DNA from 3 places in the Streptomyces sp. NPDC051662 genome. Region 1 is predicted to be linked to each of the others. Evidence: riboswitches for the same ligand, from Rfam matches in the RefSeq annotation. Region 1 holds a riboswitch; each other region holds the start of a gene.
What was found. A riboswitch is a leader RNA that binds a small molecule or an ion and turns the genes downstream of it on or off. The one in region 1 is predicted to bind thiamine pyrophosphate.
Positions count from the first base shown of each region.

Region 2: linked by a shared signal. The riboswitch ahead of AB0M67_RS17865 (thiamine ABC transporter substrate-binding protein) and the one ahead of thiC (phosphomethylpyrimidine synthase ThiC) in region 1 are both predicted to bind thiamine pyrophosphate.
Region 3: linked by a shared signal. The riboswitch ahead of thiO (glycine oxidase ThiO) and the one ahead of thiC (phosphomethylpyrimidine synthase ThiC) in region 1 are both predicted to bind thiamine pyrophosphate.

Region 1 is NZ_JBFAZD010000004.1:201,825-211,678, reverse strand. It holds gene hisC (histidinol-phosphate transaminase) at 1-1,034, opposite strand, end outside; gene AB0M67_RS08650 (LacI family DNA-binding transcriptional regulator) at 1,403-2,515, shown strand; gene AB0M67_RS08645 (metallophosphoesterase) at 2,967-4,067, shown strand; gene AB0M67_RS08640 (hypothetical protein) at 4,215-5,060, shown strand; gene thiC (phosphomethylpyrimidine synthase ThiC) at 5,232-7,073, opposite strand; TPP riboswitch at 7,066-7,211, opposite strand; gene AB0M67_RS08630 (YibE/F family protein) at 7,283-8,749, shown strand; gene AB0M67_RS08625 (SsgA family sporulation/cell division regulator) at 8,832-9,266, opposite strand; gene AB0M67_RS08620 (helix-turn-helix domain-containing protein) at 9,368-9,854, opposite strand, start outside.
Region 2 is NZ_JBFAZD010000009.1:281,124-290,977, reverse strand. It holds gene AB0M67_RS17890 (hypothetical protein) at 1-1,300, shown strand, start outside; gene AB0M67_RS17885 (Rossmann fold nucleotide-binding protein) at 1,461-2,585, shown strand; gene AB0M67_RS17880 (nuclear transport factor 2 family protein) at 2,919-3,350, shown strand; gene AB0M67_RS17875 (ABC transporter ATP-binding protein) at 3,299-4,381, opposite strand; gene AB0M67_RS17870 (iron ABC transporter permease) at 4,381-5,994, opposite strand; gene AB0M67_RS17865 (thiamine ABC transporter substrate-binding protein) at 6,072-7,193, opposite strand; TPP riboswitch at 7,272-7,397, opposite strand; gene rlmN (23S rRNA (adenine(2503)-C(2))-methyltransferase RlmN) at 7,445-8,557, opposite strand; gene AB0M67_RS17855 (phosphatidate cytidylyltransferase) at 8,730-9,800, opposite strand; gene frr (ribosome recycling factor) at 9,800-9,854, opposite strand, start outside.
Region 3 is NZ_JBFAZD010000002.1:337,353-347,206, reverse strand. It holds gene AB0M67_RS04235 (thiazole synthase) at 437-1,234, opposite strand; gene thiS (sulfur carrier protein ThiS) at 1,238-1,438, opposite strand; gene thiO (glycine oxidase ThiO) at 1,435-2,634, opposite strand; TPP riboswitch at 2,632-2,745, opposite strand; gene AB0M67_RS04220 (FAD-dependent oxidoreductase) at 2,995-4,158, shown strand; gene AB0M67_RS04215 (Rv2175c family DNA-binding protein) at 4,263-4,628, shown strand; gene thiE (thiamine phosphate synthase) at 4,726-5,376, shown strand; gene metF (methylenetetrahydrofolate reductase [NAD(P)H]) at 5,578-6,495, shown strand; gene AB0M67_RS04200 (hypothetical protein) at 6,547-7,515, shown strand; gene AB0M67_RS04195 (NAD(P)/FAD-dependent oxidoreductase) at 7,622-9,127, opposite strand; gene AB0M67_RS04190 (TetR/AcrR family transcriptional regulator) at 9,535-9,854, opposite strand, start outside.

The DNA.
Region 1 (9,854 bases):
CCGACCGTGACCCGGACGCCCTCGCCCGCGAACGGCCGTACGACCACACCGGCCGCCTCACACGCCGCGGCGAAGTCCAGCGTGCGCGCGCCCAGCCGCAGCCAGACGAAGTTGGCCTGTGTCTCGGGCACGGTCCAGCCCTGCCCGACCAGCCCCCGGTAGACCCGCTCCCGCTCGGCGACCAGCGAGCCGACCCGCCCCAGCAGCTCGTCCTCGGCGCGCAGCGAGGCGACCGCTGCCTCCTGTGCGATCTGGCTCACACCGAACGGAACCGCGGTCTTCCGCAGCGCGGCGGCGACCGGCTCATGGGCGACCGCGAAGCCGACCCGCAGGCCGGCCAGCCCGTACGCCTTGGAGAAGGTGCGCAGAACGGCCACATTCGGCCGGTCGCGATAGATGTCGATCCCGTCAGGAACCGCACCGTCGCCGCCCTCGGCGGCCCGGATGAACTCGCGGTACGCCTCGTCCAGCACCACCAGCACATCGCCGGGCACCCGGTCCAGGAACCGTTCCAGCTCGGCCCTGCGCACCACCGTGCCGGTCGGGTTGTTCGGGTTGCAGACGAAGATCAGCCGCGTCTTGTCGGTGATCGCCTCGGCCATCGCGTCCAGGTCGTGCACCTCGCCCGCGGTCAGCGGCACCTTTATCGACGTGGCGCCCGAGATCTGCGTGATGATCGGGTAGGCCTCGAAGGAGCGCCAGGCGTAGATGACCTCGTCACCGGCGCCCGCGGTGGCCTGAAGCAGCTGCTGGGCGACGCCCACCGAGCCGGTGCCGGTGGCCAGATGCGAGACAGGCACCCCGAAGCGGTCGGCCAGCTCGTTCATCAGGCCGGTGCAGGCCATGTCCGGGTAGCGGTTGAAGACACCCGCGGCCGAGATCGCCTGCTCCATGACCCCGGGCAGCGGCGGATAGGGGTTCTCGTTGGAGGACAGCTTGTACGCGACGGGTCCGCCGGCCGCCGCGGGCTTGCCCGGCTTGTACGTGGGGATGCCGTCCAGCTCGGCACGCAGCTTGGGGCTCGTCTCACTCACCGCAGGTCCTCCTCGGCCGTTCACGGGTCCTTACATCTTCAATACTGCTCACCTTATGAGGATTCGGGGCCCCTGCGAATGGCGGGCACCGGGAAAGCCCCCAGGGGTGGGGCGCGCTCGCCTTCCCGGCGCGCGCCGGTGGCCTGCGCCGTGGCGCGCATCCCTCGTAGAGGTGAGTTGAGACCTCTTCGAAACATGGGCCCTTCGACAGGTCCATGCCGCTCCTTGCATGGCAGAGCAATGCGAAACCCATCAACCTCCTTTTTTCCAAGCTTGTTCATTATTTTTGATCATGCAGAAACGTGCCTGCTGCCGGGTGCATATGCGACCGGCCCCACCGCCCCTCAGCGCCCTACTATCGGCTCGCCATGACAGCAGCAGGGAAACACCAGGTGAGCCGGACGGACACAACCCGCCGGGGCAGCCGGCAAAGTCGGGCGGGCATCCGGGACGTAGCCGCCGCAGCCGGTGTCTCCATCACGACTGTCTCGGACGCGCTCAACGGCAAGGGACGGTTACCCGACGCCACCCGACGCCATGTCCGAGAAGTCGCAGAGCGCCTCGGCTACCGGCCTTCCGCCGCCGCCCGAACCCTCCGTACCGGCAAGTCAGGGCTCATCGGCCTGACCGTGACCACATACGGGGATGAACCTTTCACCTTCACCGAGTTCGCCTACTTCGCCGAGATGGCCAGGGCCGCGACCTCCGCCGCGCTCGCCCGCGGTTACGCCCTCGTCATCCTCCCCGCCACCTCCCGCCATGACGTCTGGTCGAACGTCGCCCTCGACGGCACCGTCGTCATCGACCCCTCCGACCACGATCCGGTCGTCACCGAACTCGTCCGCCAGGGCCTTCCCGTCGTCTCCGACGGCCGGCCCGCGGGCACCCTCCCCGTCACCGCCTGGGTCGACAACGACCACGAGGCGGCCGTCCTCGAACTGCTCGACCATCTCGCCGCGGCCGGAGCGCGCAGGATCGGCCTGCTCACCGGCACCACCACGGACACCTACACCCGGCTCTCCACCACCGCCTATCTGCACTGGTGCGAGCGCGTCGGCCAGGACCCGGTCTACGAGTCCTATCCCGCCCATGACCCGTGCGCCGGGGCCGTCGCCGCCGACCGGCTGCTGGCCCGTCCCGACCGCCCCGACGCCGTCTACGGTCTCTTCGACCCCAACGGCACCGACCTGCTCGCCGCCGCCCGGCGCTACGGGCTGCGCGTTCCCGAGGATCTGCTGCTGGTCTGCTGCAGCGAGTCCACGGTCTACGCCGCGACCGAACCGCCCATCACCACGCTCTCGCTCAAGCCGCGCCGTATCGGTACCGCCGTCATCCAGCTCCTGATCGACGCCATCGAGGGGATCGACAACGGCCGGCCGGTCGAGCAGGTGATACCGACCGAACTGATCATCCGGACCTCTTCCCAACGGCGGCCCCCGCGCACCACGGTCAGCGCGCCCCGGTCCCCCGCGGGCGACTGACCGGGGGCCGAGAGCTGAGGCCCGCCGAGGCCCGAGGACAACGGACGGTACGGTCCCCGGGCCTGTGGAGCGGTCCCGGAGACCTGTCGGGCGGCCCGGAGAACCGCCCCACGGTCCCGGAGATTCTCGGGCGGGCCCAACGACTCGCCGGAACAGACCCGGAGACTCGCCGAACACCCTCGACGACTCGCCGAACTGTGCCGGAGACTCACCGCCCCAGAGGCCGGAAGAAGGACCAGACCTTTTCGCAATTCGGGCGATCGGCGTGAAAACAGCCGTTGAACCCGAGGTCCCGCCGAATTCTCCCCCCTGGTGCGTCACAGAGCGGGAGCGGCGTTCCTATGATGGGCGCACGACACCACGGACCTCGTCCTACCTGCGATGGGCTCACCCCCATCCAGCCCGGCGGGCCCGAGAGGTGTACGGCGGCGCGACGGTGGTGGAGGGGTCGATGACACAGGGGGCCGGCGAGGGACCCGTGGTGCGGACGGCGACGTTGCGCGACTTCCGCGTACCGCCGTACGCGCAGGTTCCCGTGCAGTCCGGAGAGCCCGGACCGTCCGGCACACCGGCCGACGGCCCGTCAGGGCATCCCGGCAACGCGATCCCGGACCACGAACCGCCGGAGGGCTACACCCCCACCGAGCGCGACCTCCCGGTGATCAACCGCGGGGACACGGTCCAGGTACGGGTCGACGCCGTGGAGCCCTCGGCGCCCGACGGCCGCGGCCCGCTCTACGCCGTCGGCGATGTGCACGGCTATCTCGACGAACTGGTCGCCGCGCTGGCCGCGCAGGACCTCATCGACGCCGACGGCCACTGGGCGGCGGGCAACGCCCGGCTCTGGTTCCTCGGCGACTTCACCGACCGCGGCCCCGACGGCATCGGTGTCATCGACCTCGTCATGCGGCTCTCCGCGGAGGCGGCGGCGGCCGGTGGCTACTGCAAGGCCCTGATGGGCAATCACGAACTGCTGCTCATCGGCGCCAAGCGATTCGGCGACACGCCCGTCAGCTCAGGTGCGGGTACCGCCACTTTCCAGGCCGCCTGGCTGCTCAACGGCGGTCAGCGGACCGATATGGAGCGCCTCCAGGATGTCCATCTGCAGTGGATGTCCCGGCTCGACGCGGTTGTCGAGGAGGACGAGCATCTGCTGATGCACTCCGACACAACGGCTTATCTCGACTACGGATCCACCATCGAGGACGTCAACGACACCGTCCATCAGATCCTCACCCGCAATGACGCCGACGAATGCTGGGATTTGTTCCGTAAGCTCACCAAACGCTTCGCGTTCCGTGACGACGGCGGGCCGCAGGCCGTGCGCGAACTGCTTTCCCAGTACGGCGGACAGCGCGTCGTGCACGGACACAGCCCCATTCCCTATCTGCTCGGCGAAGTCGGTACAGAAGACGCTTCGGACGACGAAGGCGACACAGGCCCGCTGGTGGAAGGGCCGCACGTATATGCCGATGGACTTGCCATCGCGATGGACGGTGGGGTCACCATGGCGGGAAAGCTGCTGGTCGTACAGCTTCCGCTGGACGACTGAATCGATGTGTGACAGGTGAATTCCCGAAACCCCCTGTCACGCCCCGCCACAACAGCCCTACCATCGCCTTATCCGTAGCAGGCTCTCCTCCGTTTCCGCCAACTGCCCGTCCCACGCGGGCGAACCGGCCCTACGGAGCATCGGGGGATGCACATGAACAGCGCTCCACACCTGCTGAGCGAGGATCGCGCGGATTTCGAGCGAATCCTCGACGAGGCACTGCGCCAAACACATGACCGTGCGGAACTCGCCGCGGTCGGACAGCGGCTCACCAGCGAGCAACTGCGCACGATGGCCCTGAGCGCCACGGCGCTGATCACCACGTCCGCCGCCGCGGAGTACGAGCATTTCGCGAAGGTCCGCGAGGAATTCCGCTCACCGGCGCCCTCTTCCTCATCGGCCCACGACGTCGCCTCGACCCCGTCGGGGAGCGAGGCTCCGGACGCCGGCGCGGGGCTCATGGCCGTTGTCGCCGTGCTGGCGCCGGTACTCGGCGGCACCGCGGCGGTGATCTTCCTGCTTGTCGGCTACCTCCTCAAAGCGCTCAGCCCGCCGCCCGCCTTCGCCCGCAGCATGGTCGCGGTCGGATGGTTCTTCGCCGCCGTGACCGTCGTCGGCCTCCTGGTCGCCGCGGTCGGTCTGCTCGTCACGGCCCTGCGCAATACCGCGACCCAGCTTCCTGCCGAGGACTCGTGGGGCGGCGAGTTGCCCGACGAGGTGGCCCGCGCGCGAGAGGCCTGGCGCCAGGCCCTGCTGGAGCGCGGCATCCTGCCCTTCCTGCGGGCGGCGTTGGCCGACCCGAGCGCCGGCACCCCGGCCGCCCCGCCCGTACCGCGCCAGACACCGCCGGCGAAGCACCTGCCCAAGATCGGCTACAGCCGCCCGGACTTCTCCAGCCCGGACGAGGGCTCGACCGACGGCAGGCGTCCGACGTTCAGCAGCCCGGACTTCTCCAGCCCCGACTTCGGCGGTCCGGAGCACCGGCCGGAGTAGCCCCCGGCCGGTGCTCGGTCCACGCGACGCCTCGACCGCGGAAGCGCCCCGGTGAAAGACGCCCCAGCGACAGGGGTCCCGGCGACGGACACCCCGGCCATGGACGCCCCAGTGAAAGACGCCCCGACGACCGACGCCCTGGTGCCAGACGCTCTGGTGACGGACGCTCGCTCAGTCCGCGAGCGGCAGATACACCCGGTTGCCCGCCGCGGCGAACTCCTTGGACTTCTCCGCCATGCCCGCCTCGATCTCGGCGGGCTCCATCCCGGCGGCCTCCGTCCCGGCCGACTCCATCTCACCGCCGTGCCTGCGCCTGATGTCCTGCGAGATCTTCATCGAGCAGAACTTGGGGCCGCACATCGAGCAGAAATGCGCCGTCTTCGCCGGTTCGGCCGGCAGGGTCTCGTCATGGAACTCCCGTGCCGTGTCCGGGTCGAGGGCCAGATTGAACTGGTCCTCCCAGCGGAACTCGAACCGCGCGTCGGACAGCGCGTCGTCCCACTCCTGCGCCCCCGGATGCCCCTTGGCGAGGTCCGCCGCATGCGCCGCGATCTTGTATGTGATGACCCCGGTCTTCACATCGTCGCGATCCGGCAGTCCGAGGTGCTCCTTGGGCGTGACGTAGCAGAGCATCGCCGTGCCCCACCACGCGATCATCGCCGCGCCGATGCCGGAAGTGATGTGGTCGTACGCCGGGGCCACATCGGTCGTCAGCGGGCCGAGCGTGTAGAACGGCGCCTCCTCGCAGATCTCCTGCTGAAGGTCGATGTTCTCCTTGATCTTGTGCATCGGGACATGCCCCGGGCCCTCGATCATCGTCTGTACGCCCAGTCGCTTCGCGGTCGAGTTGAGCTCGCCCAGCGTGCGCAACTCGGCGAACTGCGCCTCGTCGTTGGCGTCCGCGATACAACCGGGCCGCAGGCCGTCACCCAGGGAGTACGTCACGTCGTAGGCCGCGAGGATCTCGCACAGCTCCTCGAAGTTCTCGTATAGGAACGACTCCTTGTGGTGCGCGAGACACCAGGCGGCCATGATCGAACCACCGCGCGAGACGATCCCCGTCTTACGACGGGCCGTCAGCGGCACGTAGCGCAGCAGCACTCCGGCGTGCACCGTCATGTAGTCGACGCCCTGCTCGGCCTGCTCGACGACCGTGTCCTTGTAGATGTCCCAGGTCAGCTCCTCGGCCTTGCCGTCCACCTTTTCGAGCGCCTGGTACAGCGGGACGGTGCCGATGGGGACGGGGGAATTACGCAGCACCCACTCCCGGGTGGTGTGGATATTGCGGCCCGTCGAGAGGTCCATGACCGTATCCGCGCCCCACCGCGTCGCCCAGGTCATCTTCTCCACCTCCTCCTCGATGGAGGAAGTGACGGCGGAATTGCCGATATTGGCGTTGACCTTCACCAGGAACCGCTTGCCGATGATCATCGGCTCGATCTCCGGGTGATTGACGTTGGCAGGCAGTACGGCCCGCCCGGCGGCGATCTCCTCACGGACGACCTCCGGGGATACGTTCTCCCGGATCGCGACGTACTCCATCTCCGGGGTGATGTCACCGCGCCGGGCATACGCGAGCTGCGTCACCGGCTGCCCGTCCCGGCTCCGCCTGGGCTGGCGCGACCGGCCGGGGAAGACCGCGTCGAGTCCCCGCAGATCGGTCGATCCGCTCCGGAGCAGCCCCCCGCGCGGGGAGGTGTGCTTGAGCCCGTCGTCCTCGGGACGGACCGGTCGGCCCGCGTACTCCTCGGTGTCACCGCGACCGATGATCCAGTTCTCGCGCAGCGGTGCGAGACCCCGTCGTACGTCGGTTTCGACGCCGGGATCGGTGTACGGACCCGACGTGTCGTACAGCGTCACGTCCTTGCCGTTGGTGAGATGCACTTGGCGGACCGGCACCTGGAGGTCCGGGCGTGAACCCTGGACGTATCCCTTGTGCCAGCCGATGGACTTTCCGGTCTCGCTCGGATTCCCCGAGTCGGAGGCAGACGGATGTGTGTCCTGAACGGTCATGAGACCTACTCCCTACGCCGGCATTACCCGGTAACAGGTTCAGCGGTCGGCGCAGCGCAGGTGTCCGGGGAAGTACCCCCGGGACCACACAGTCAGCGCCCTCTCAGCCCGGTGCTCCGAGCTCCCGCGTGTGCAAAGGTTGCCTCCACGCTAGCGTCATATCCGGCGTGCTGAACAGAGGGCCTCTTCCTTCTTGCGATGATCGGTCGGTGACCCCTCCCCAGCAGACTCACGAAGCGCACGGCCACTCGCACAGCCATGGGCCGGCCGCTCCGGTCTCCCAGCACCTCCGCAAGGTCATCGCGGCGGTCCTGATTCCGTTCGCGGCAGCTGTGGCCGTCGGGCTGGCCGTGCTCTGGCCGGGCAGCGCCCCGGCCCATGAGCGCACCGGTGTGGGCTTCGACCGGCAGACGGAACAGGGCCAGGTCGTACGGATCGAACGGGTCGACTGCAAGGACGTCAACGCCTCCCAGCTCCCGTCGACGGGCGACCTCACCAAGCCCCAGGGGCGTGAGGCGCAGCAGGCGGAGACCGGGGAGTGCAAGAAGGCCACGGTCGAGGTCACGACTGGCAAGGAGAAGGGGCGTACCTTCATCGAGGTCGTCCAGCCGGACGCGCCCCGGCAGTTTCACGTGAAACAGGGTGTCGTGGTGGCATACGCACCCGATGCACCGCGGGATCTCCAGTACTCCGTTACGGACGTGGACCGTAAGTTCCCGCTGACGCTGCTGGCCGGGATCTTCGCGCTCGTCGTGGTCGTGGTGGGGCGGATGCGCGGCATCATGGCGCTGGTCGCGCTCGTCGCCTCGTTCGCCATTCTGACGCTCTTCATCCTGCCCGCGATTCTGCAGGGATCGAACCCGCTGATCGTGGCGGTCGTCGGGGCCAGCGCGATCATGCTGATCGCCCTCTATCTCTGCCATGGCCTGACGGCGCGTACCTCGGTCGCGGTCCTGGGCACGCTGATCTCGCTGCTGCTGATCGGACTGCTGGGGTCGGTCTTCATCGGCTGGGCGAGCCTGACCGGCAATACCGATGACAACACCGGGCTGATCCATGGCCTGTATCCCGAGATCGATATGAGCGGTCTGCTGCTGGCAGGCGTGATCATCGGTTCGCTCGGCGTGCTGGACGATGTGACGGTGACCCAGACCTCGGCGGTCTGGGAGCTGCGTCAGGCGGATCCCTCGATGGGGCCACGCGCGCTCTACCGGGCGGCCATCCGGATCGGCCGGGACCATATCGCCTCGGTGGTCAATACGCTCGTCCTCGCCTACGCGGGCGCGGCGCTGCCGCTTCTGCTGCTCTTCTCGATCGCGCAGTCGAGCATGGGAACGGTCGCGAACAGCGAGCTGGTGGCGGAGGAGATCGTCCGGACCCTGGTGGGCTCGATCGGCCTGGTCGCGTCGGTGCCGGTCACGACGGCGCTGGCGGCGCTGGTGGTCTCCTCCGACCGGCAGGCCCCGGAGGCGCCCGCCACGGCACCGTACCCGGCGCCTACGGGGCCGGGCCCCGGGGCGGCTTCCCCGTCCGGACCGGATTCCGCACCCGGCCAGGGCCCAGTGCCTGGACCGGGTTCATCGCCTGGACCGGGCCCAGCGGCGTCCCTCTCGGTGCCGGGACAGAACGCGCTGACCCGCAAGCTCGGTGGCAGGGGACGCCGGCGCAAGAAGTGACCACGCGGGGCCGGACGGCCGGTCAGCCGTCAGCCGGGTCAGCCGGGCCGACAGGGCAACGAGGTCTGCCAGGTCAACCGGGTCAGCCGGCGTTCTCCTCGGCGAGGATGCGGCCGAGTGCCTCCTCCAGATTGCCCTCGAAGTCACTGAGCGTGCGCTCCTGACCGAGCGGAACCAACCGGTCCGTACGGTCGAGGAAGGCCACCAGCGGCGCCGCGCTGACCCGGAAGAGGGCGTGGTCGTCGCCGACCTGGAGCCGCATATGGACGTCGGAGAGGTCCTCCGGAGTGGTCGGCGCGATATGCACATCGCCGTCCCCACTGGGCGTGTTGATTCCGTCGAGCAGCAGCTCACGGCCGAAAGTCCAGGTCACGGGGGCATCGCCGGGCAGATGGAAGGTCATCCGCACGGCATAGGGATCCCTCATCTCGTAGTGGAGTTCCACCGGGATTCGGAACGAGAGCTCCTCGGAGACGAGGAAGCTCATCAGGACCTCGGCCTGGACCGACTCGCGCATCGTGTACTCCGGAGTAGATGAAGCAGTGGCTGGGAATGATCCCGTGGATCCCCTTGACGCAATCGTGCTGTAAGCGCTAGCAGATCACAAGGAGTAATTTTTCAGATACTGATAGAGAAGGCGAGAGAGCTCGCCAGTGATTCGATCTCTCTACGTAACCGTTCGATCGCCGGAAGCAGTCGCTCCTGTTGATGGAGTGGTACGGAAATGGCCACTGAGCCCGCGGTGACTCCGGCCTGGATCGGTACGGCCGCGCAGACGGTACCGAGCCGGTACTCCTGGCGCTCCACCACCGGCTCGGCCGGTCCCAGCGAGCCGAGGCGCGCCAGCAGCGTCCCGCGGTCCGGCACGGAGTAGGGCGTGAGCGGGCGGACGGGATAGCGGTCCAGATGATCGCGGCGGGATTCCTCGTCGAGCCGGCTGAGCAGACACTGGCCGAGCGCGTGCGCGTGCCCCGTCTCACGGATGTCCGCGCCATGGGCGACCGCCGGGGCCGCGGGGCTGTCCGCCACGGAGACGAGATCGATCTCACCGTCGTCGTAAACCGCGAAGTACACCGGGACGCCGGTCGCCTCATGCCATCGGCCG
Region 2 (9,854 bases), on a different contig from region 1:
CCTGGTCCTGCTGCGCCGGCTGCTGGTCGCCGCGTCCTCGGCCGGGGTCGGTTTCCTTCTGCTGTGCACGCTGGGCTGGGCGCTGGACCATCCGGCCGGATCCCAGTCGCGGCTGCTCTGGTGTCTGATCCCGCTGGCCGCCGCGGTGCAGTTCGCGGTCGCCACGGCCCGTACGGATCAGAGCACCCTGCCGCGCTCCGGGCTGTCCGCGGTGGGCCTCGGGCCGTCCCGGCTCGCCGCGCTTGCCGCCTCGTCGACCGCCGTGACCTGCACGCTGGGCAGCGCGGTCGCGCTGCTGTTCTTCCTGCATCTGCGCGGTGATCTGACCGGGATGCCGTTCGACGGCGACGCCGCGAAACTGCTCGCCGCCGGCCGGCCGCTGCCGCTGGGCGCGGCGCTGACGCTGCTGGCGGCGGTGCCGGTGGTGGCGACGGTGGCGACCTGGCTGGCGCTGCGGACGCGCACCACGACCGGGCCGCGGCCCGCTCCCATCAGGGCGCCGGCCAGACCCGCCATCGCCATGGCGGCGACCGCGGACCCGGCGGCCATGGACCCGGCTTCGGACCAGGCCCTGGAGACGGCGACGGCGACGGCGACGGCCGAGGATGCGGATGCGGATGCGGCCATGGCCCCGGACCCGGTCGTCGAGGAGGCCCGGGTCATGACGCCCGTGCGCGTCCCCGACCCGGCACCGGCGCCGGCCGGTCTGCCGTGGGGCGTCGCGATCGCGGCGGCGGGGCTCGCCGTCGAGACCTACGCGAGCCGGGGCGGTGGCGGCACCCCGCCGCCGCTGCCGGGCCACTTCGACGGCAGTTCGGCCGGAGTGCTGGCGGGCTGGGCGCTGACGGCGATCGGCCTGGCCCTGGCCGGACCGGGGATCACCCATCTCTGCGGCTTGCTGCTCCAGGCCATGCGCCCCGGCGCGGTCCGGCTGCTGGCAGGCCGCACGCTGATGGCCGAGGCACGCCGTATCGGCCGCCCGCTGGGTGTGCTGTGCGCGGTGGTCTCGGGCGCGTTCGCCGCGGCGTCCCTGTACGGGCCCGGTGACGAACGGCCCTTCGGCCCGCTCACCGGCCTCGGCGCCGCCCTGGTCATCGGCTGTACGGCGGCCACGGTCCTGACGGCGTTCCTGGAGGCCAGACAGGCCCGGATCGCCACCACCGAGTCGCTGTCCCGGCTCGGCGCACCCGCCGCGCTCCTGCGTACGGCGGCGGCGGTGCGGGCGACCACGATCCTTGTGGTCTTCGCCCCGCTGACCTGGGCAGTGGCGGCCCTGGCCGCGATTCCGCTGACCACCTGAGCGGCGCTTCTCCCGGAACCGGCCGTGCCCCGCCCGAGCGCGGGGCACGGCCGGTTCCGGCTGTCCGGGGGCTGTTCGGCTGCTCGGGCCCGGCGCACGGAGGCCGGCTGCTCGGGGCCCGGGCCGCAACTCCCCGACGGCCACGCCCTATCGTGACCCCATGCCGAACGACGCAGCGTCTCCCGCGCACGCCCAGGACCGTGAGATCGAGTCCCTCGACGAGTTCGACCACGTCGTCCGGGCGGGAACGCTCGGCGGATACCGGGTGCAGTCCGTCGATCTGACGGCCCGTACACCCGAACTGCTCCGTACCGACACCGCCGACGCCGTCTTCCTCGGCTGTCCCATGGAGCCCCGCGCCGCCGACAAGGTACGGGCCGACGGCGCCATGGTCTTCCCGCCCGTTCCCCATCTCCCGTTCGATCCGTACCGGGGCTTCGTCTACTCGCCCGACCACCTCTTCGAGGGGCTGGCGGAAGGCGGTTACGAGGCCACGCCCGACGCCCGCGCGTACGCGTGGTTCCAGCGGACGAAGTCGGACGGCGACATCCTCGCGTCCATGGTGCGCGCGGTGCATGACGACGCGATCTCCGACGCCCTGGACGAACTCCTCGTCGGCACCCGGGTGGTGGGGGTGATGGGCGGGCACGCGATGGCGCGCGGCACCGACGCGTACGCCGGCGCGGCACGGCTCGGCCGCTCGCTCACCCGTTCAGGACTGACCGTGGCGACCGGCGGCGGCCCCGGCGCCATGGAGGCCGCGAACCTCGGCGCGTACGCGGCCGCCCACCCCGACGACATGCTGGACGAGGCGCTCGGCATCCTCGCGAAGGCGCCGTCGTTCGTCCCCTCCATATCCGACTGGGCACAGGCCGCCTTCGACATACGTACGCGCTGGCCCAAGGGCGAGGCGTCGGTCGGGATCCCCACCTGGTTCTACGGTCATGAGCCGCCCAACGCCTTCGCGGCGCACATCGCCAAGTACTTCGCCAACGCCACCCGCGAGGACGGCCTGCTGGCACGCTCCAACGCGGGAGTGGTCTTCCTGCCGGGCGCGGCGGGCACGGTCCAGGAGATCTTCGACAACGCGACGCCGAACTACTACGAGTCGCGTGGCGAGCCGACCCCGATGGTCCTGGTCGACCGGGCCCACTGGACGGAGCGGCTGCCTGCCTGGCCGCTGCTGACGGCGCTCGCGCGAGAACGCCGGATGGAGTCCCGTATCGCGCTCGTCGACACGGTGGACGAGGCACCGGCGGCGCTCGCCCGGCTCGCGGCGGGCTGAGAAGCGGGCCTGCCGACGGTTCGGGCGAGCAGTGCGGCCGGCCGTTCGTAGGAACGGTCCCGGTCCCACTCCGTACGCACCCACTCGCGTCCCTTGCGCCCCATCTCCCGGGCGGTCCCGGGGTCGCGGAGCAGCGCCACGAGCCGGTCCGTGATCTCGTCGGTGCGGCCGGGCACCGCGGCGCAATGACCCGCGAGGTAATCGACGCGGCGGCGCGCCACGCGGCAGGGTCGTCCTCGTCGGGCCCGTACGGGCCCGGCGCGAACACAAGGAGACGACGAGATGACCGACAGCGCGGCCACCCTCCGTACCGACCACACCGGCACCGGCCGCATGGACACCGACCACACGGGCACCGACCGGACCCGCGCCACCGTCCAGGAGCTGCTGCGCCGCATAGCGGAGGGCGATCCCGGCCGGATCGCCGCCCTCTTCGCGGAACGGGTCGACTGGCGGATCGCCGAGAACCCCGCCGTCCCATGGCTCCGGCCGCGCGCCATCCGCGCCGATGTCGCGGACCACTTCCGTGAACTGGCCGAGGGCCAGACCCCCGATCCGGCCGCGGGTTCGGTCGACGCCCTCGTCGTGGAGGGTACGGAGGCGATGCTCAGCGGCACGCTCGCGGGGACCGTACGGACCACGGGCAAGGCGTTCCGCTCACCCTTCGCGATGCGGCTCACCGTCGAGGACGGCCTGATCACCGGCTATCGCGTCTACGAGGACAGCTTGGCCATCGCCGCCGCCTGCACGCCCGGTCGGTCCTGAGCGGCCAGTACCACCACCTCCTCGACGGCGAAGGCGACCCCCACCTCGGCGCCCTCCTCCGGCGCGTCGCGCAGCCCGCACTCGGCCTCGATGTCCGGCGCGCCGACGGGTCCGTCGGGCTGTAGCAGTACGGTGACGCGGCCACCCGTGAACGTACGCGCCCCGACCGTGCAGCGCAGCCCTTCGCCGGGGGCCACGAGACGTACGCCGGCGGGCCGTACCAGTACCGTCCGCTCGCCCTGGGCCGATCCGCCGGGGACCGGGATCCCGCCCCAGACCGTGTCGGCGAGCGCGCCGCTCACCGTCGCGTCCACGACATTGCCGAAGCCGAGGAAGCGCGCGACGAAGGCGGAGGCGGGCTGCTGCCAGACCTCCAGCGGCGTGCCGGTCTGGGCGATGCGGCCGTCGCGCATCACCACCACCCGGTCGGCGAGCGCGAAGGCCTCGCCCTGGTCATGGGTGACGGCGAGCACGGTCGTACCCAACCGTCCGAACAGGCCGCGCAGTTCGACCACGAGCCGTTCGCGAAGGCCCCGGTCCAGCTGGCCGAGCGGTTCGTCCAGCATCAGCAGCCGCGGGCTCGGCGCGAGCGCGCGGGCCAGCGCGACCCGCTGCTGTTCGCCGCCGGACAGCTCGGCGACGGCCCGGCGGCCGGCCCCCGGCAGTCCGACGAGGTCGAGCAACTCCTCGACCCGGCGGGCCTGTTCGTCCCGGGCGGCGCCGCGCATCCGCAGCCCGAAGGCGACATTGCCGCGCACGTCACGCTGTGGGAAGAGCTGATGGTCCTGGAACATCAGGCCGACCCCGCGCCGGTGTACGGGTACCCCCGACTGGTCGGCGCCGTCGAGCGCCACCCGTCCGCCGGCCGGCTCCTGGAGCCCGGCGACCACCCGCAGCAGAGTCGATTTGCCGCTGCCGCTCGGCCCGAGCACACAGACGATCTCGTGCTCGGCGATCTCCAGATCCACCGCGTCGAGCGCGGTGCGGGCGCCGAACCGTACGGTCACGTCCGACAGGGTCAGCAAGGCCATCAGAACTCTCCCGAGCGGTCGGTACGGATACGTTCCAGCGCCAGCAGCGACACCGCGCACACCACCATCAGGACCGTGGAAAGGGCCATCGCCTGCCCGTAGTTCAGCTCGCCGGGCCGCCCCAGCAGCCGCGCCACGGCCACCGGCAGCGTCGGCCGGTCCGGTCGCGCGATGAAGACCGTCGCGCCGAACTCGCCGAGCGAGACGGCGAACGCGAATCCGGCGGCGACCAGCGACGCCCGCCGTACCATCGGCAGATCCACCTCCCGCCAGGCGCGCAGCGGCGACGCCCCGAGGACGGCCGCCGCCTCGCGCAGCCGTCCGTCCACCGCGCGCAGCACCGGCAGCATCGTCCGTACGACGAAGGGGACCCCCACCAGCGCCTGGGCGAGCGGCACCAGGATCCAGGAAGCCCGCAGATCCAGTGGCGGCTTGTCGAGCGTGATCAGGAAGCCGAAGCCGACGGTCACGGCCGAGACCCCGAGCGGCAGCATCAGCAGCGCGTCGAGGCCCCGTACGAGACGGCCCGCGCGCCGGGTGAGCGCGGCGGCGGCCAGTCCGCCCACCACCAGCGCGATGGCGGTCGCGACGAGCGCGTACCGCAGGGAGTTCCAGACCGCCTCCAGCGGCGGTACGAGGAAGGTGCCGCCGCTGGAATCCACCGAACCGAGGGCCCGGTAGTAGTCGAGTCCGTACCCGCCGGAACCGCTCAGGGAGCGTTCGACGAGGACCCCCAACGGCACCAGGATCAGCAGCAGTACGGTGCCGAGCACCCCGCCGAGCAGCGCCCACTGCCCGGCGCCGCGCGGCCGGTGGGCGGTCAGCGCGGGGTCGACCAGCCGCAGGGCGCCCTCCCGCTTCCGTACGGTCCACGCGTGCACCGCGAGGACCGCGCCGACCGCCGCGAACTGCACCAGCGTGAGCACGGCGGCGGTGGGCAGATCGAGGAGTTGCGCGGTCTGCCGGTAGATCTCCACCTCCAGGGTGGAGAAGCCGGGGCCGCCCAGGATCTGTACGACCCCGAAGGAGGTGAAGGTGAAGAGGAAGACCATCAGCGCGGCGGCGGCGACGGCGGGGCCGAGGGCGGGCAGGGTCACCCGCCACCAGGCCGCGAGCCGTCCCGCGCCGAGTACCCGCGCCGCTTCTTCCTGACGCGGGTCGAGCTGCGACCACAGGCCGCCCACCGTCCTGACGACGACCGCGTAGTTGAAGAAGACATGCGCGAGAAGGATCGCCCAGACGGAGGTGTCGAGCCGGGGGCCCCACAGCTCGTCGAGGAGTCCGCCGCGCCCGAGCAGCGCCAGGAAGGCGGTGCCGACGACCACCGTCGGCAGTACGAACGGGACGGTGACGACCGCGCGCAGCAGCTGTTTGCCGGGGAAGTCGAAACGTGCGAAGACATAGGCGCCCGGCAGCGCGATCAGCAGGGTGAGCGCGGTGGAGGCGAGCGCCTGCCAGGTGGTGAACCACAGGACGTCGAGGATGTCCGGGCGGGTCAGTACGTCCCCGATCCGGCCGAGCCGCCAGCCACCGTCCGTCTTCAGCCCCCGGCCGACGATCGCGGCCACCGGGTAGGCGAAGAAGACCGCGAAGAACGCGACGGGCAGGGCCATGAGGGCGAGCCGGACGGCGTTTCCGCGCCCCCGGCCCCGGCCGCGCCCCGACCGTCCTCCCCCTGGCGTCCTGGGTGTTACTTCACTACGAGTGAGGACCACGACTGGATCCACTGCTCACGGTGGGCGGCGATCGTCTCGGGCGCCACGGTCCCGGGGGTGTCGACGGTCGCGCCGAACTTCGTGAACAGCTCGGGCAGCGGGACGTCCTTGACCACGGGGTTGACGAACATGTTCAGCGGCATGTCCGCCTGGAACTTCTCCCCGATCAGGAAGTCCAGCAGCGCCTTGCCGCCGGCCTCGTTCTTCGCGCCGTCCAGCAGACCGGCGAACTCGGTCTGCCGGAAGCAGGTACCGGTGGCGACCCCGGTCGGCGCCTCCTCGGGCCGGGGCTCGGCGTACAGCACCTCGACCGGCGGGCTGGAGGCGTACGAGACGACGAGCGGCCGGTCGGCCTTGGCCTTCTTGCCGCCGGCTGAGCCGGAGAAGGTGTCGTTGTACGCCTGCTCCCAGCTGTCCACGACCTGGACGCCGTTGTCCTTCAGCTTCTTCCAGTAGTCCTGCCAGCCGTTGTCGCCGTAGCGCGCGACCGTGCCGAGGAGGAAGCCGAGGCCGGGTGAGGAGGTGGCCGCGTTCTCGGTGACGAGCAGGTTCTTGTACTGGGGCTTGATCAGATCGTCGAAGGACCGCGGCGGCGCGAGCTTCTTGTCCGCGAAGTACTTCTTGTCGTAGTTCACACAGATGTCGCCGGTGTCGATGGGGGTGACGCGGTTCTTGTCCTTGTCGAGCCGCGTGCTCTCCTCGACGCGGTCCAGGCCCTTCGCCTCGTACGGCGTGAACAGGCCGTTGTCGAGGGCACGGGACAGAAGGGTGTTGTCGACACCGAAGAAGACATCGCCCTGGGGCGAACCCTTCGTCAGGATCTCCTTGTTGAGTGCCTCACCGGCGTCGCCGCTCTTCAGCACCTTGACCGTGTATCCGGTCTCCTTGGTGAACTCCTTCAGCACGGCGGGCGAGGCGTTGAACGAGTCATGGCTGACGAGGGTGACGGTCTTCGACCGCGAACCGCCGTCGCCGGACGACGTGGAGCCGTCGGACCCGCCGCAGGCGGCGAGCGCCGAGACACCCAGCGCGGCGGCGAGCGCGCCGGCGGCGGCCCTTCTCGTACTGGCACGGGAACTGCTACGGGTACTGCTCACTGACTTTCCTCCTGGGATGTCCAGGAGAAGACGCGGCCCTGCCCGGAGTCCGGCCGGACTCCGGGCAGGGCGCTACAGCTTGAGTGGTGTCCGAACTTCCTACCCAGAATGACCTGGGCAAGGTTCAGAGGGTCTGCGACCGCTGCCCGCTCCCACGGACATGTGCCGCACTCTCAGCGCTGTGGCGCTCCCCTGTCGGAAAATATGCAAAGCGTTCAGGCCAAGGTTACCCCCTGGCGCCGTACGGGCTCCTACCGCTCCGAGGCGGCCAACTGTCCGCACGCTCCGTCGATCTCCTGGCCCCGCGTGTCCCGTACGGTCACCGGCACCCCATGGGCCGCGATCGCCTCGACGAACGCCTTCTCGTCCTCGGGGCGCGACGCCGTCCACTTCGAGCCGGGCGTCGGGTTGAGCGGGATCAGATTGACGTGCACCCGCTTGCCCTTGAGCAGCCGGCCCAGCCGGTCGCCGCGCCACGCCTGGTCGTTGATGTCGCGGATCAGCGCGTACTCGATGGAGACCCGGCGGCCCGACTTCTCCGCGTACTCCCAGGCGGCGTCCAGTACTTCCCGCACCTTCCACCGCGTGTTGACCGGGACGAGGGTGTCGCGCAACTCGTCGTCGGGAGCGTGCAGGGAGACCGCGAGCCGGCATTTGAAGCCCTCGTCGGCGAAGCGCAGCATCGCGGGCACCAGACCGACCGTCGAGACGGTGATCCCGCGCTGCGAGAGGCCCAGGCCGTCCGGCTCGGGGTCGGTCAGCCGGCGGATCGCCCCGACCACCCGCTTGTAGTTGGCGAGCGGCTCGCCCATACCCATGAAGACGATGTTGGACAGCCGCGAAGGACCGCCGGGGACCTCGCCGTCCCGCAGCGCGCGCATCCCGTCGACGATCTGGTGCACGATCTCGGCGGTGGAGAGGTTACGGTCAAGACCGGCCTGGCCGGTGGCGCAGAACGGGCAGTTCATCCCGCAGCCCGCCTGCGAGGAGATGCACATGGTGACCCGGTCCGGGTAGCGCATCAGCACCGACTCGACGAGGGTGCCGTCATGCAGCCGCCAGAGGGTCTTACGGGTGGTGTCGTCGTCGCACGAGATGTGCCGTACCACCGACATCAGGTCGGGCAGCAGCTCCGTGGCGAGCTTCTGGCGCGCGGCGGCCGGGATGTCGGTCCACTGCTCGGGGTCGTGCGCGTACCGCGCGAAGTAGTGCTGGGACAGCTGCTTGGCGCGGAACGGCTTCTCGCCGATCGCGGCGACGGCCTCGCGTCGCTCGGCGGGGCTGAGATCGGCGAGATGCCGCGGGGGCTTCTTGGCTCCGCGGGGCGCGACGAAAGTGAGTTCTCCGGGTGTCGGCGGGGCCATGAAAAACCAAATCTCCTCGGTGCGGCGAGGCCGGGCTCCCCCCGCCGTGGCGGGGGGTACGGCAGGGCTGTGCCGGTGCCGGGAGACCTCACGGGAACGGCTTCACAGCCGCGGGGCTCAAAAGGGCCCGCCACCCGTGAGTGGCGAGCCCTTTCAGGGTAACCGGTACCGCTCAGCCCGAGCCCACGAAGAGGACCAGCAGCAGCCAGACCACCGGCGCCGTGGGCAGCAGGGAGTCCAGCCGGTCCATGATCCCGCCGTGGCCGGGCAGCAGTGTGCCCATGTCCTTGATGCCGAGATCCCGCTTGATCATGGACTCGCCGAGATCACCGAGGGTGGCACTGGCCGCGACCGCGAGGCCCAGCAGCAGCCCCTGCCACCAGACACCGTCGTCGATCAGGAACTCCATGCAGAGCGCACCCGCCGCCATCGCGAAGACGACGGCTCCGGCCAGTCCCTCCCTGGTCTTGCCCGGGCTGATACGGGGCGCCAGCTTGTGCGTGCCGAAGCGCCAGCCGACCGCGTACGCGCCCGTGTCGCTGACGACCGTCAGCACGAGGAACATCAGCACCCGCCAGGGACCGTCGTGCGCCGTGAGCATCATCGCGACGAAGGTGGCCAGGAACGGTACGTAGAACGCGGCGAAGACCCCCGCCGTGACATCTCTGAGATAGCCCTCGGGCGGTTCCGTCATCCGCCAGATCAGCACCGCGAGCGCGGTGAGGGCCATCGCGACCCAGGCACCCTCCGCCCCCCGCGCGTATCCGGCGATGACCATCGCGGCGCCACCGACGGCCAGCGGGACGAGCGGTGCCTTGATGCCCTTCTTCTCATCGAGCCGTGAGGTCAGCTCCCACAGCCCGATCACCACCGCGATCGCTATGACACCGATGAAGACGGCCTTGACGATGAAGAGCGAGGCCGCGACCACCGCGCCGAGCCCGACGCCGACCCCTATGGCCGCACGCAGGTCACGTCCGGCCCGCTTCTTCGGCGGGGGAGGCGGAGGCGCTGCCATGGGCTCCTGCGGAGTCTTGTCACGGAACAGGGGGCCGCCCGGCCGGGCAGCCCCCCGGTCGTCACGCTGGTCCCCGTTGTCGACGGGTCCGTCGGGCACGATGGGCATGGGCCGAGTCTGCTGTGCGGGATGCTCATCGTACGCGGGACCCGCCGGGAGGGCCCCCGGGTCGGTCGGTCCCCAGTATCCGGCTGTCGACGAGGCTCCCCGGAAAGAGTCGTTCATCAGACTTCGAGCAGCTCGGCTTCCTTGTGCTTGAGCAGCTCGTCCACCTGCGCG
Region 3 (9,854 bases), on a different contig from region 1:
GTTGCCGGTGGTCGCTCCGGGCTCGCATCCGGGACTGCATGATTTACGGCGCGCAGCAGCCGGACGTCTAGATGCGGGCGTTCGCGCGCCACAAATCACGCTCTACGTCCCGGACACGACCCCTGCGCGCCCCCCTTCACCGCCCGTCACGGACTGGCCCGGTCGTGCGCGAGGCGGACCACCGGGGGAGGGGGTCGGGGTCGTAGGAGGTGCGTGTCCGGACACTAAAGCGTGATTTGTGGCGCACGGACGCCCGAACCATCGACTGGGCGGAGTCGCGCCGTAAATCATGCCGTCCGGACATGTACCTCCGGAGGCCCCGGCCCCCGGCACCACAACGCACCCCGCGCCGAAGGCGCACCGCACCCCGCCCCCCGCCGGACGGCGCACCGCGCCGAAGGCGCACCGAACCCCCCGCCGGGAGGCGCCCCCGCCTCTAGGGGAACGCCGGCCTCTCCCTGTCCAGTGACGCCACCCCCTCCACCGGCGACGACGCCCAAGCGATCCGCCGCCGCGGCATCCGGCCCGCCCGCCACGCCAGCCGGCCCGCCGATACCGCGTACCGCATCGCCTCCGCCATCAGTACCGGCTCCCGCGCCCGCGTCACCGCCGACGCCAGCATCACCGCCGCGCATCCCAGCTCCATCGCCAGCGACGCGTCCGACGCCGTACCCGCCCCCGCGTCCAGGATCACCGGCACCCCCGCCCGCTCCACGATCAACTCGAAGTTGTGCGGGTTGCGGATGCCGAGCCCGGAGCCGATCGGCGAGCCCAGCGGCATGATCGCCGCGCACCCCACGTCCTCCAGCTTCGCGGCGAGCACGGGGTCGTCATTGGTGTACGGCAGGACGGTGAAGCCGTCGTCGACCAGGGTCTCCGCCGCGTCGAGCAGTTCGATGGGGTCGGGCAGCAGCGTGCGCTCGTCCGCGACGACCTCCAGCTTGATCCAGTCCGTACCGAGCGCCTCGCGGGCGAGCCGCGCCGTGAGTACCGCCTCGCCGGCGGTGAAGCAGCCCGCCGTGTTGGGCAGCGCGCGGATGCCCAGCGAGTCGAGTACGGACAGGACGGAGCCGTGTACCGCGGGATCGATGCGGCGCATCGCGACCGTGGTGAGTTCGGTACCGGAGGCGATCAGGGACCGTTCCAGCACGTCGAGGCTGGGCGCGCCGCCCGTGCCCATGATCAGCCTGGAGGCGAACGTGGTGGAGCCGATGGTCAGCGGATCGTCGGCCATGGTTCAGCCCCCCTGGACCGCGGTGAGGATCTCGACGCGGTCGCCGTCGCTGAGTGGTGTGCCCGACCAGCGGGTGCGCGGGACGACCGTCTCGTTGACGGCCGCGGCGACCCCCGAGGGCGCCGGGGTGAGCGTGGCGACCACGACGTCGAGGGTGGTGGCGGGCGCGAGCTCGCGGGGCTCGCCGTTCACGGAGATGTTCATACGGGCTGCTCCTGAGGGATGGCCGCGACGGGTGAGCGGCGCGAGGAGAAACGCGACGGGGAGAAGGCGCGGGCCTCCGGGGGAAGCTCACCGGTCGTCAGCACCGCGGCCATCGCGTCGCCGGTGACGGGTGTGAGCAGGACCCCGTTGCGGTAGTGGCCGGTGGCGAGGGACAGCCCCGGCAGCGCGGTGGGCCCGAGCAGCGGCGCGTTGTCCGGTGAGCCGGGACGCAGCCCGGCGAGGGTCTCGGTGAGCGGCAGTTCCGTGATGCCGGGGACGAGTTCGTGCGCGTCCCGCAGCAGTTCGTACACTCCGCCCGCCGTGACCGTGGTGTCCCAGCCCAGTTCCTCGCTGGTGGCGCCGACGACCAGTTCGCCGTTCTCGCGCGGCACCAGATAGATGTGGCTGCCGCGCACCACGGCCCGGACCGTCCTGGAGAGGAAGGGCGCGTACGTACCGGGCACGGTCAGCCGCAGGACCTGGCCCTTGACGGGCCGTACGGGCGGCAGGACATCGGCCGGTACGCCCCCGAGCCGGCCGCTGAGGCTGCCGGCCGCCAGTACCACCTGGTCCGCGGTGAGCGCGCGGCCGTCGGCCAGGACGGCGCCGGTGGCCCGGTCGCGTACGACGGAGAGCCGGTCGGCGTGGCCGCGGTGGAAGACCACCCCGGCCCGTTCGCACGCGGTCAGCAGGGCCGCGGCCAGGCGGCGGGGATCGATCTGATGGTCGCCGTCGACGCGCAGACCGCCGCGGACGCCCGGCGCGAGCATCGGTTCCAGACGTCGGCACTCGCGGCCCGTGAGCCACTGGGACGTCAGCCCCGAGCGCTGCTGGAGGTCGTGCAGTTCACGCAGCTGGGCACGGTCGTCGGTGTCCAGGGCGACCGCGAGGGTGCCACAGGCGCGATAGCCGGTGTCCCGGCCGCTCGCCGCCTCCAGTTCGGCGACGAAGTCCGGGTAGCGCGCGGCGGAGGCGAGGTTGAGGCCGAGCAATGTCTCCTCGCCGTGGTGGAGTTCCGTGACGGCGGCGAGCATCCCCGCCGCGACCCGCGCCGCGCCGCCGCCCGGCTCGGGGTCGGTGACGGCGGTACGCAGCCCGCGCCCCGCCGCGCGCCAGGCGGTGACCAGGCCGATGAGCCCGCCCCCGATGACGAGGACGTCGGAGCCCGTACCGGTTCCTTGATGGGGTGACTGCATGGGCGTCCAGCCCCTCCCTTCGCCGGCATGACCCGGATCAGGTTCGTACGGTCGGAGGCCGCCTCAGCCTCCCTCTCAGCCCGGTGCGTCCGGACTCCCGCGAGGTAGTGTCGAAAGCCAGACTAACGCCCTGTCCTCCGCCTTGTAAGGGAGCGATGGCGGTGGCCCGTTCACTGGACGGCCTCGTCCGCCGCCGGGTACGAGGGGCGGGGACACGGGCGTGAAGGGCGGCCTCCGACGGATGTTCCGTCAGCTTGTGTGAGGCGGGCTGTCTAAGGTGATCGGGTGAGCGAGCGACAGCAGGGACAGCGGGAGCCGGCAGCGGCGGGACAGCCGCGGGTGGTCATCGTCGGCGCGGGCATGGCGGGGGTGCAGACCGCGGTGGCCCTGCGGGAGAAGGGCTTCGGCGGCCCGGTGACGGTGCTCGGCGCCGAGCCGCATCCGCCGTACGACCGGCCGCCGCTCTCCAAGGCGGTCCTGCTGGGCAAGGCCGAGAGCTCGGCCTTCGACATCGATTTCACGGCGCTCTCCGTCCGGCTCAGGCTCGGGCTCGATGTCACCGGACTGCGCCCCGGCGCACGGGAACTGGACACCGCGCGCGGGCCCGTCCCGTACGACGTGCTGGTCATCGCGACCGGCGCGGAACCGATCGGTCTGCCGGGCACCGAGTCGCTGCCCGGGGTCCATCTGCTGCGCACGCTGGACGACGCGGAGCGGCTGCGTCCGGTACTCGGCCGACGACAGCGGGTCGTGGTGGTCGGCGCCGGATGGATCGGCGCGGAGTTCACCACCGCCGCCCGGGAGGCGGGCTGCGCCGTGACCGTGGTGGAGGCGGCCGACCGGCCGCTCGCGGGCGTCCTGCCCGCCGAGATCGCCGCGCCCATGACCCGCTGGTACCCGGAGTGCGGGGCCGAACTGCTGACGGACGCCCCGGTGGCCGGTGTCGAACCGGGCGCGGTGATCCTCGCCGACGGCCGGCGGCTGGCCGCCGACGCGGTGGTCGTGGGCATCGGCGCGCGGCCCGCGACGGGCTGGCTGGCCGGATCGGGCATCGAGCTGGGCCAGGACGGCGCCATCGTGGCGGACGAGCGGCTGCGGACCTCGCTGCCCGAGGTGTACGCGGTCGGTGACTGCGCCTCGTTCCCCTCGGCCCGTTACGGAGAGCGACTGCTCGTACATCACTGGGACAACGCGCTCCAGGGGCCGCGCACGGTCGCCGCGCAGGTGACCGGCGAGACCGACGCGGTCTACGACCCCGTGCCGTACTTCTGGTCGGAGCAGTTCGGCCGCTTCGTGCAGTACGCGGGCCACCACGCGGCCGGCGACACCCTGGTGTGGCGCGGCGATCCGGCCGAGAGCGCCTGGTCGGTGGTGTGGCTGCGGGACGGCCTGCCGACCGCGCTGCTGGCCGTCGGCAGGCCCCGGGATCTGGCCCAGGGGCGCAAGCTGATCGAGGCGGGCGCGCGGCTGGACCCCGAGCGGACCGCGGACCCGTCCGTACCGCTGCGCGAAGCCGCCCTCTGACCTCGGGCGGGAGCCCGTCCCGGGCCCCCGGCCCCGCCGGGGCGGCGGCCCGATTGGGGCTCCTCGGCTACCGTCTGTCAGTCCGGGATGGCACGCTTGTCCTTGTGACCGAGATTGACGCAAAGATCGATGCTCTCGTCCCCGCCTGGCTCCACCTGCCGGACATCGCGGAAAAGCTCGATGTCGAGGTGACGCGTGTGCGGCAGCTGGTGAAGGAAGGCCAGCTGATCGCGGTGCGCCGCGGCGAGAACAGGACGCTCCAGGTGCCCGCCGCCTTCATCGACGGCAACAAGGTCGTCAAGGGGCTCGCGGGCACCCTGACGCTCCTGAGGGACGACAGCTTCACCGACGAAGAGATGCTTGAGTGGCTCTTCACCCCCGACCCCACGCTGCCGGGCACGCCCGCGCAGGCGCTCAGTGAGAATCGCGGCACGGAGGTGAAGCGCCGGGCCCAGGCGCTCGCCGTCTGAGACATCACCATCCGCGGTGCGCGGCGGCCCCGTACGACCGTCCGGTCGTGGGCCGGCCGCCGCGCACCGCCGACCCAACACCACGGGGGGATCTTCCATGTCCACGGCTTCCGCGTCGCTCTCCGACGCCCGGCTCTATCTGTGCACGGACGCCCGTAAGCGGCAGGGGGATCTCCCCGAGTTCCTCGACGCGGTACTCGCGTCGGGCGTGGACATCGTGCAACTGCGCGACAAGGGCATGGAGGCGGCCGAGGAGCTGGACCATCTCCGGGTCTTCGCGGACGCCTGCCGTCGGCACGGCCGGCTGCTCGCCGTGAACGACCGCGCCGATGTGGCCCATGCCATCGGCTCCGACGTGCTGCATCTGGGACAGGGCGATCTGCCCGTCCCCGCCGCGCGCGCGATCCTCGGGGACGCCCCGCTGATCGGCCGTTCCACCCATGCCGAGGCCGAGGTGGACGCGGCGGTCGCCGAGCCCGGCGTGGACTACTTCTGTACGGGCCCCTGCTGGCCCACCCCCACCAAGCCGGGGCGCCACGCGCCGGGGCTGGGACTGGTGCGGTACGCCGCGTCCCGTGCCACGGAGCGGCCCTGGTTCGCGATCGGCGGGATCGACGCGGCCAATCTCGACGAGGTGCTGGACGCCGGTGCGCGCCGGGTCGTCGTCGTACGGGCGATCACCGAGGCCGACGACCCGGCGGCGGCGACCGCGGCCCTGGCGAAGCGGGTGCGGGACCGTGCCGTGTGACGGCGGTGCGAATGACGGCGGTGCGAATGACGGCAGTGTGAAGGGCGGCTGTACGCCGGATGACGGCGGTGTTCACGCGCGGAGGACGGCGGTTCGCCGTATGGGAACGGAGCGTGAGGGAGTGTGGCCACTTACCCGGCAATCCAGCCAAAAGCCCCGCCTCCGGTTGGGGGACCGGCACACCCTCGATAGCCTGCACATATGGCCCTAGGTACAGCTTCGACCAGATCGGATCACGCGCTGACCGTGCGTGATCTGCTCGCGACCGGCAAGACTTCGTTCTCCTTCGAGTTCTGGGCGCCCAAGACGGAGAAGGGCGAGCGGAACCTCTGGAACGCACTGCGCCGGATCGAGGCGGTCGCCCCGAGCTTCGTCTCCGTGACCTATGGCGCGGGCGGCTCCACCCGCGCGGGCACGGTCAGGGCGACGGAGCGGATCGCCGCCGACACCACGCTCACACCGGTCGCGCACCTCACGGCCGTCGGCCAGTCCGTCGCCGAACTGCGCAACATGGTCGGGCAGTACGCCGACGCCGGGATCCGTAACATCCTCGCCGTACGGGGCGATCCGCCCGGCGACCCCATGGCCGAGTGGATCAAGCACCCCGACGGTGTGCGCTACGCCTCCGAACTGGTCAGCCTGATCAAGGAGTCAGGGGACTTCTGTGTCGGAGTGGCGGCCTTCCCCGAGATGCATCCGCGCTCCACCGACTGGGAGACCGACGTCGGGCACTTCGTGAACAAGTGCCGCGCGGGCGCCGATTACGCGATCACGCAGATGTTCTTCGACCCCGAGGGCTATCTGCGGCTGCGCGACCGCGTCGCCACCGCCGGTTGCGAGACGCCGATCATTCCGGAAATCATGCCGGTCACCAGTGTGAAGATGCTGGAGCGATTGCCGCAGCTCTCCACCGCGGTCTTCCCTCCCGAGCTGAAAGAGCGGATCCTCTCGGTCAAGGAGGATCCCGCCGCTGTACGCTCCATTGGCATCGAGTTCGCGACGGAGTTCTGTGCCGAACTGCTCTCCGAGGGTGTCCCCGGCTTGCACTTCATCACACTCAACAACTCCACGGCGACGCTCGAAATCTACGAGAATCTCGGACTGCACGAGCAGTCGTGACCGGCCGTACCCGCCCTGTCCCGGGGCGGTGGGCCCAGGAGAGGGGCGGGCATGGGCTGGACGGTCCTCTACATCGCGTTCGGCATCGTGGCGCTGTGGCTGCTCGGTGAGGTACTGCTCCAGTACAAGGCGCGGCTGCGCTGGCGGCTGCTCGCCTTCTCCGGCTTCATGGGCGTCGTCCTCGGCGTACTGATCCCCTCCATATATGTCATCGCGCTGGGCGCGGTCGCGTTCGCGGTCGGCCAGACGTATGTGACGCTGTCCTTCCGCCGCGGATTCTCGACGGGTTGGGCGATAGGCGGCAGCCCCGGCGCGAGCCGCCGCCGCAAGGCCGGGAGCCGGCAGGCGGAGGAGCGCGAGCCCGCGCTTGAGGTCTCGGACCTGGAGTACGAGCCGGTGGCGTACGACCCGGAGCCACCCGCGACGGCCGCGTACCCGGCGGAGCCGCCCGCGCCGGCCGCCGCGGTGTACGAGCCGGAGCCGCTGCCCGATGACACCGGGCAGTACGGGATATACGACGACGCGGCTCGTGAGGCCCACCAGCAGCAGCCCCACGCGGGCGCGGGCGCGGCGGCCGGCGGCGGCGGCGCGCATGAGTACGGCGGCGGATATGACGCGTATCCGGAGTACGGGCAGCAGCAGCCGACGGGCCACGACGGCCACGTACCCCAGGACGCCTACCACTCCGGCCAGGACATGTATCCCGGTCAGGACGCCTACGCGCAGCAGTACGGCTACGACGCCGGGCAGCAGCAGTACGCCGCGTACACCGACCCGTACCCCGGCTCGGCCGACAGCGGCCAGCAGTACGGCTCGTACGACAGCTTCGGTGGTCAGCAGCAGTACGCCGACCCGTACGGCGGCCAGCAGCAGTACGGCGGCGAGACCCCGCCCGGCGGTGTGTGGGTCCCGCAGCAGCGCGACCGCGACGGGGAGCAGTTCCCGCCGTCACCCCAGCAGGAGCCGCACCGGCAGGGCTACCAGGACCCCGACTACAACGAGCAGCAGTACCGGTACTGAGACCGACGGGCGCTGACGACCCGTCAGGAGTGCCCGGCAGCGCGCTTGTCGACGGAGCGGGCGCGGTGGCGGTTCCCGCGGCGGTGCCCGTAGCGGTGCCCGTGGCTCACTGGGAGCCGCGGAAGTCCGCCCCCTCGACGATCAGTCCGGCGACCAGCGCTCCCGACATCCCGGCGTGCGCGAGCCCGCCGCCCGGATGTGCCCAGCCCCCCGCGCGGTACAGCCCGGACAGCCGGGTGGAGTTCGCGGGAAGCAGCGTCCGGCCCTCGGCCCCGGCCAGCGCGGGCGCCGGTACGGCACCGCCCGCGGCTCCCGTCCACACCGCCGTATCGGCGGGGGTACGCACTTCGCGCCAGAGGATCCGCTCCGCGAGCTCCGGCACGGCCGCCCCCGCCGCCGCCACCAGCGCATCGGCGTACCGCTCGCGCGGCGCCGCGTCGGACCAGTCGACCGGGCCCTGCGGGGCCACTGTCGCGGTGAGGGTGACCGCCTCATGGCCGTCGTCGGGGCGCGTCGCCGGGTCGTCGGGCCGCAGCACCGTGACCGTGGGCCGCGTCGCGGTCCGGCCCGCGAAGATCTCGGCGGCCTCGGCGCTCCCGTCCGGGGAGTGCACCACCGTCCGGTGCGCGGCGCCGGGTTCACGGGCGCCGCGCAGCGCCAGCAGCACGGTGAGCCGCGCGGGCGGCGTGGTCTCCGTGCCCGAAGGCCGTACGTCACCGTCCCCGTCGAGCCGCCATTCCACGAGAGGGCCGGGCGCGATGCCCGCCACCACATGGTCGGCCTCCACGACCGTGCCGTCCGCCAGCTCGATCCCTGTCGCCGCGCCGTCCTTCTCGACGATCCGGGCCACCTCGGCGCCGAAGACGAACTCCACCCGGCGGGCCAGGCACCGTTCGTACACCGCGCGGGCCAACTCCCGCATCCCGCCGCCGACATACCAGCTGCCGAAGGTCTGCTCCAGATACGGCAGCAGGGCGGCGCTCGCCGGGGCGTGCCGCGGGTCGAGCCCGTACGACAGGGCATAACCGTCCAGCAGCGCCGCCAGTCGCGGATCTGCCAGCTCCCAGGCGCCGATCTCCGCGACCGTCGTGGCCTGCCGGGCGCCGCGGAGCAGCCGGCGCTGTCGTACGGCTGGGTACGGATCCCGGCCGAGCACCCGCCAGTCCGCCCACAGCGGCTCCTCCAGCAGTGGACGGCGCGAGCGGTCCCAGGCGTCCCGGGCGCGGCCGAGGAACTCCCCCCAGCGCTCCCCGGCGCCCGCGCCCAGCGCCGCGTCCAGGGCGGAGACCACCCCGCCGCGCGACGCGTTGGGCAGCCGTACGTCGGTACCGTCGGCGAAGACATGCCGGCTCGCCGGATCCACCTGGCCGAGCCGGACGAGGCTCTCCAGCGGCTCCTTACCGGTCTTGACGAACAGATCGCGGTAGACGGCCGGCAGATGCAGCAGACCGGGCCCGGTGTCGAAGACGAACCCGTCCCGCTCGAACCGGCCCACCGAGCCGCCGTAGGTCGCGGCGCGTTCGTACACCGTCACCCGCTGTCCCGCCACCGCCAGCCGGGCAGCCGCCGCCATGGCGCCCATCCCGGCGCCGATCACCGCAATCCGTGCCATGGGAGTGATTTTAGCCAGGCCGCGCCCGCGCTGGGCCGGAGTACGCAGGCCTGAGTACCGGTACCTAGTGGGGGAGATGAGTAGGCACGCGGATGGGCTCCGACCTGCGCGGACGAAAGAGTGGGGACCACGGAAGGGGCGCGGCGCCGGCACCGCCGACACGGGGTGGCGGAACGGCGCGGCTCCCCTGCCGTAACGGGGGTGCGGACGGAGAGCCCAGCGACCACGGGGGTCACGGGGGATCACGGGGAAGCGGGCTCTCCGGCATCGCCGGGAACGGGGGTACGGGGTACGGGGAAACGGGGTACGGGGGAAACGCGCCGGTCCGGTGAGGCTCAGGGGGATGGAGCCTCACCGGACCGGCGCACTCGTCTCCACGTGCCCGTGCCCGTGCCCGCGTACCGGCTTCAGCGTCCGCCGACCCGGCCGTGCAGCAGCCGCGAGAGCGCCGCGTGCACCTCGTCCATCGACCGCTCCGGCTGGAACGCCTGCCAGTCGAGCGCCGCCACGAGCACCATCCCGACCAGCGCCGCCGCCGTCAGCGGAACGTCGATCTCGTCGCTCAGCTCACCGCCCTCCACGGCCTGCCGGAGCACGCTCTCGACGACCGCGACGGCCTCCTGGCGTACCACCAACAGCGTCGACTGCCAGGCCCGGTTGGTCCGCCACAGCTCGGCGACGTACAGCTGGGTGAAGGCGGGATAGCGGTCGATGAAGACCAGTCCGG